One region of the Amycolatopsis sp. TNS106 genome, then DNA from elsewhere that is predicted to be linked to it. Evidence: riboswitches for the same ligand, from Rfam matches in the RefSeq annotation. Region 1 holds a riboswitch; the other holds the start of a gene.
The links. Region 1 has a riboswitch for cobalamin ahead of CVV72_RS02315 (hypothetical protein). Riboswitches for the same ligand answer to the same signal wherever they lie in the genome.
Positions count from the first base shown of each region.

Region 1 (3,185 bases):
GCCGATCTGCAGTGACCGCAGGAATTCCCGCGCCTTGACGGCGGCGGCGGGACGGTGTCCGGCCAGCGCCTGCGCGGCGAGTCCGGTGCTGTTGGCGTTCGGCGCGGCGGTGCCGAAACCGAAGCCGCCGTTCGGGTGCTGCTTGGTGACCAGCCAGGCCGTGCCCTCGCCGGCGTTCACCGGGTCACCGGTGGCGCGCAAGACCTGCACGACCGTCGCGGTCGCGTCGACGTCGCTCGTGCACGTCGCTTCCCCGAAGTTCAGCGGGAAACCGCCGTCGGGGCACTGGGTGCCCGCGAGGAACGCCACGGCCGGAGCGGGAGCGCCGCCGGTGCGGTCCAGCGCCAGCAGGGCGAGCGACTGAGTGAGAGCGTTGGAGTAGTCGCCGTATTCGGAACGGTCGGAGAACCGGCCGGACGGCGTCAGCAGCGAGAGCAAGCCCGCCTTCAGGTCGACGCCGCCGAACGACGCCGGGTCCTTGCCGCGCACCTGGGCGGCGAGCAGCAGTTTGGCGTGCGCGCCCGCGTACGCCTCGGTGCCGCTGCCGACATAGCCCGTGGTGATCTCCGGTTTCGCCAGCCAGGCGATCGCCTTGCCCGCGTTCGTGTCCGACACCCCGGCCGCGGCGAACGCGAAGATCGCGTCGATCGTCAAACCCTGGTCGGGGAACTTCTGCCCGCCGAAGTCGGCCTCGAACCTTTCCCCGTCGGTCAGCTGCCTCGCGAGCCAGCCCGCGGCGGCGTCCGCCTTGTTGTGGGTGGCCGCGGCCGCCGCCGGAGCGGCGACCAGGCCGATGCCGCACAGCATGGCGACAGCGAAGATCAAACGTCTCATGAGAACCCTTCCCGCACTTCCACGACAGGAGTCGGTGACACCGCGCGACGTGGGTGACCGGGCTCGCCTGGAGGGCACACCGTTGCGGGACAGCGCCGGATTCTCACCGGACTTCCCCCACGACCGCGCTGAATCGGACGAACCGAAGAGTCTCACCCCGGTCAAGCGTCCGGGTACCGCCGGGCGCGAAAAGCCGATGTGATCCTGGCAACCGACCTGGTCAGCGGTGCCTGCCGGAGGTGATCGGGTGTTAACCTCGATCGGCTCGACAATCGAACACCGCCGCCCGTGACGGGGAAGCCGGTCGAAATCCGGCGCTGTCGCGCAACCGTGGGCCCTTCACCAGGGCGAGCCGGGATACCGAACGGGCGGATGAACGAACCACTGTCGCGATAAACAGGGGTGACCGCGGCGTCCGCGCCTGTCCTCCGCCATGCCGCTAGGAGGAGTAATGCGCCGCCGGTCCCTCGCCGTAGTGGCGTTCGCCGTAAGCATCGGCGTGGTCGCCGCACTGCTCACCGGGACGGCCACCGCCGCGAACGACCCCGGCGCCGCGAAGGCGAACACCCGCTGGCTCGCGACGAAGCTGAAGCCGGACGGCACGCTCGAGAACCCCTTCGGTGGCGAACTGCCCGATCACGGCCTGATGCTCGACGTGCTTTTCGCGCTGTACGCGTCGGGCGACGGCGCCAAGGCCGAGCCGATCATGAAGTTCCTCGACGACGAAGGCCACGCGAGCGACTACTTCACCTGGGAAAAGCTCATTCCCGCGCCGGGATTCGACAAGGTCGTCGTCGGCGGCTCGCTGGCGAAGACGCTGGTCGCCGCCCAGGTTTCCGGCAGGGACCCGCGAAACGTCGACGGATACGACCTGGTCGCCGAGACCCATGCCGCGATCGCGCGCAACGGCCCCGACAAGGGCCGGATCAGGGACTACTCCAAAGACCCGGAGCAGACCGGCCAGGTGAACAACGACGCGAACCTGTTCGGCCAGGCGCTCGGCGTCATCGGGCTCGCCGCGGCGGGCGAGAACGACCGGATCGCCATCGACAGGTTGCTGACCCAGCAGTGTTCCGAGGGCTACTTCCGCCTCGTGTTCGGATACATGCCGACGAAGGAGACCGGCGACCACGTCACCCCCGGCGGCCACAAGGTCTCGACCTGCGACGAAGGCAAGCCGCTCGGCCTTTCCCCGACCGACGGCGACGCCACCGGTCTCGCGCTCTCGGCGCTGCTGGCCGCACGGAAGGCGGGCGCGACCGGCCTCGACACCCCGATCGCCAAAACCGTCTCCTGGCTCAAGGCGAACCAGACACCCGGCGGCGGCTGGGGCGGCGGCGTCAGCACCGAGGCACCGAACACCAACAGCACCGGCGTGATCGTCCAGGCACTCGCCGACGCGGGCGGCGCCGAGGCCGCGGTGGACAAGGGCGTGCGGTACCTAAAATCCGCGCAGGTGAACGCGGCCGCCGACTCCGGCACCAAGCTCGCGGGCGACCTCGGCGCGATCGCCTACGACCCCGCCTCCTACGAGTCCGCGCGCGCGTCCGGCATCAGCGGGGTCGACACCTGGATCCGCGCGGGTGCCCAGGCGTCGCTCGGGTTGGCGCAGGTCGGCTTCTACGCGCTCGCGAAGGGCAGAACCCAGCCGCCGGCCACCGGCGCCCCCGCTCCCACGACGACCACCATCACGAAGTCGCTGACGCCGCCGCCCAGACCCAAGAAGGCGGGCATGGTCAGGGCGTCCACCGTCGTCCGGCCACCGGCCACGATCGCCACGCCGGACACGGCGACACCGGCCGCCCGTCTCGGCGCCTACCTGGCGAACCGGCTCACCGGCGGCGACCACGTCGAGGTGACCGAGGACGGCAAGACCTACGTCGACTACGACGCCACCGCCGACGTGGTGCTGGCCCTGCGAGCACTGGACCAGCAGCCGGACTCGGTCGCCCGCGCGTCGCAGTTCCTGTTGAAGCCGGAAGCCGTACGGGCCTACGCCCACGGCGCGCCGTACGAGCAGGCCGAGGCGTCGTATGCCGGGCCGCTCGCGAAACTCGTGCTCGTCGCCGAATTCGCCAAGGCGGACATCGCCGGGGAGTTGCGCGCCGATCTGGTGAAACTGCGCGGCCCCGGCGGCGAGTTCACCGACACCGGATCGTTCGCCGACGCCGACGAGACCGTGGAGCGGCACGTCTGGGCGGTGCTCGCCACCGCGGCCGATCCCGGTCCCGCGGTCGAACTGCTCCTTTCGCGCCAGTGCGCCGACGGAACCTTCCCGAAGCATCTCGACACCGTGGATTGCGGTTCCGGCGACCTCTCCGCGACCGCCGCCGCGGTCACCGCGCTGGCCG
Region 1 is NZ_CP024972.1:467,299-470,483, forward strand. It holds gene CVV72_RS02310 (prenyltransferase/squalene oxidase repeat-containing protein) at 1-834, opposite strand, end outside; cobalamin riboswitch at 865-997, opposite strand; cobalamin riboswitch at 1,075-1,218, shown strand; gene CVV72_RS02315 (hypothetical protein) at 1,286-3,185, shown strand, end outside.

Region 2 (3,185 bases), 2.9 Mb from region 1:
GCGCACCCCGCTGTCGGCCAGATCGGCCGCCGTCGCGCGATCCGCGGCCGCGGCACGGGCGGCGGCGAGGTCGACGCCCTCTCCCTTCACCGCGCGCCCGAGCAGGACGACCTCGTCGACCTTCTGCTTGGCGAAGGCGAGCCAGCCTTTGAGGCGCGGGTGGAGCCCGTCCTCCCGCTCGACGTCGTAGGGCACGTGCAGCAGCGAGCAGGACGTCGACACGCTGACCGACTTCGCGATGCCGAGCAGGGTCGCCGCCCGGCTGAGCGCGCGGGTCGGATCCGCGCGCCAGACGTTGCGCCCGTCCACGACACCGGCCAGAACCTCCTTGTCCCGCAAGGCGGGCTCGGCGGCGACGGCGTCCACAAAGGACTCGTCGGTGACGAGGTCGACGGCGATGGCGTCGATCGGGGAGCGGGCGAGCACGCCCAAGCCGCGACCGAGCCCGCCGAAGTAGCCCGCGACCAGGAGCTTCGGCCGCGCGGTCTCCTTCGCCAACCGGTGGTAGGCGCGGATGAGCGCGTTGAGCTCCCGCTCGGTGCGGTCGGCGGCGAAGGCGGGTTCGTCGAACTGGACCCACTCGACGCCTTCGTCGTGCAGACGGCGCAGTAGCTCGACGTAACCGTCGAGGAGGTTGTCGAGCAGGTCCAGCGGGCGGAAACCCTCCGGGGCGGTCTCGGCCGGCTTCGCCAGCAGCAGAAAGGTCACGGGGCCCACCAGTACCGGCCGGGTCTCGACGCCGACCGCGCGGGCCTCGCGGTACTCGTCGAGCGGTTTGGTGCCGGTGAGCGAGAACGTCGTGTCCGGGCCCAGCTCGGGGACGATGTAGTGGTAGTTCGTGTCGAACCACTTCGTCATCTCCATCGCGGGCGCGTCCTGCACCCCGCGTGCGGCGGCGAAGTAGGTGTCGAGCGGTGAGAGACCGAGCGTCGTGAAGCGCTCAGGCAGCGCTCCGAACAACTCGGTGGTGTCGAGCACCTGGTCGTAGTGGGAGAAGGTGTTGGAGGGGACGGAATCCAGCCCCGCGTCCTTGAGTTCCCGCCAGGTCCGGGTGCGCAGCGCGCGGCCGGTGCCCAGCAGTTCGGCCTCGTCGATCTTGCCCGCCCAATAGCGTTCGAGTGAACGCTTGAGTTCCCGGTCCGGTCCGATCCGGGGGTAGCCCAGCACTGTCGTGCCGATTTCGGTCACAGCTCTCTCCTCGCGAGCTTGTCGTGAGAGCCCGGAGCGCGCAGGAGTGACCGCCGTTCGGTCGCGCCCATCCCACGAGGCCCGGACTCACGCACGCCGTCGGCGCGCGTACCACGGGCAGGTCTTCGGACTCGTGGGCGACTCGCTCGGTCCTACCGGCCGTCGCTTCCCGGGGCGCCATGTCCCAGTGCTTTACCGTGTCTCGCACGGTGACGGCTTTCGTTCCCACATACCGCTGCGGGGCAGTCCCGGATTCGCACCGGGTTCCCTGTTACCTCGACCGGCCGGGGAGGCCGGGCGAACCAGTAGCACTCCGGAGCGTACCGAGGCGCGCTAGTGGCCCGCTGGACATGTGACGAACCGGACGCCACGCGTGACCAGACGGACGACACGCGTGATTGAGGGCGTAACTCGCGTGATCGGGGGCGTAACTCGCGTGTCCGGAAACGGAACACGCCGGGCGGAGGCCGCCCGGCGTGTTGTCCGTCTGATCACGTGAGTTCGCTGTTCGATCACGCGAGTTACGCCCCTGATCACGCGAGTTACGTGTCTGATCACGCGAGTCGCGAGTTCGGGATCAGTCCCAGTCGAGGGCGCCGCCCGACTGGTACTCGATGACGCGGGTCTCGAAGAAGTTCTTCTCCTTCTTGAGGTCCATCGCCTCCGACATCCACGGGAACGGGTTCTCCGTCTCGCCGAAGATCGGCGCGAGACCGATCTGCTGCGCCCGCCGGTCGGTGATGAAGTGCATGTACTGCTCGATCAGCTCGGCCGAGAGCCCGAGCATGCCGCGCGGCATGGTGTCACGGGCGTAGGCGACCTCGAGTTCGCACGCCTCGGTGAGCATGGTGCGGACCTCGGCCTGGAACTCCTCGGTCCACAGGTGCGGGTTCTCGATCTTGATCTGGTTGATGCAGTCGATGCCGAAGTTCAGGTGGATCGACTCGTCGCGCAGGATGTACTGGTACTGCTCGGCGATGCCGACCATCTTGTTCCGGCGGCCGAGCGAGAGGATCTGCGCGAAACCGGTGTAGAACCACATGCCCTCGAAGATCACGTAGAACGCGACGAGGTCACGCAGGAAGTTCTGGTCGGCTTCCGGAGTGCCGGTCTCGAAGTCCGGGTTCTCCAGGTTCTGCGTGTACTTCAGCGCCCACGCGTCCTTCTCCGAGATGGACGGGACCTCGCGGTACATGTTGAACAGCTCGCCCTCGACCAGGCCGAGGCTCTCGCAGATGTACTGGAAGGTGTGCGTGTGCACGGCCTCCTCGAACGCCTGGCGCAGCAGGTACTGGCGGCATTCGGGGTTGGTGATCTGCCGGTACACCGCGAGCACGATGTTGTTGGCCACCAGGGATTCCGCGGTGGCGAAGAAGCCGAGGTTGCGCTTGAGCATGGTGCGCTCGTCCTCGGTGAGGCCGTCGGGCGACTTCCACAGCGCGATGTCGGCCTGCATGGCGACCTCGGTCGGCATCCAGTGGTTGTTGCAGCCGGCGAGGTACTTCTCCCACGCCCAGGTGTACTTCATCGGCAGCAGCTGGTTGACGTCGGCGCGGGCGTTGATCATGCGCTTGTCGTCGACGTTGATGCGGGCGGCGCCGACTTCGATCTCACCGAGCCCGGTGGCGTCGGTGGAAGCGTCAAAGGTGGTCATAAAGGCTCCAAGAGGGCGTCGTGAGTGGTAAGGACGGTTAGAACCGTCCTTACCACTCACGAGAACGTATTACTGGCAGGCTTCGCAGTCGGGGTCGTCGATCCGGCAGGCTGCGCCGTCGGCGGCGACGAAGTCGACGTCGGAGACCTTCGGCATCTCCTTCGGCTCCGGCTTGGCGGCCGGGGCGGGGGCGGTCACCGGGACCGCGGCGGAAGCCGACGGGGCGGGCGAAGCGGCGGGAGCCGGAGCCGGGGCGGCGGGCTTGGGTGCCGAAGGTGCGGCCGGGGCCGGGGTGGCCGAGACCGCGTTCAGCTTGCCGTCGGTGCCGCGCAGGGTGCTCTTC
Region 2 is NZ_CP024972.1:3,377,269-3,380,453, reverse strand. It holds gene metE (5-methyltetrahydropteroyltriglutamate--homocysteine S-methyltransferase) at 1-1,188, opposite strand, end outside; cobalamin riboswitch at 1,287-1,510, opposite strand; gene CVV72_RS14930 (ribonucleotide-diphosphate reductase subunit beta) at 1,766-2,842, opposite strand; gene CVV72_RS14925 (ribonucleoside-diphosphate reductase subunit alpha) at 2,912-3,185, opposite strand, start outside.
Region 2: linked by a shared signal. The riboswitch ahead of metE (5-methyltetrahydropteroyltriglutamate--homocysteine S-methyltransferase) and the one ahead of CVV72_RS02315 (hypothetical protein) in region 1 are both predicted to bind cobalamin.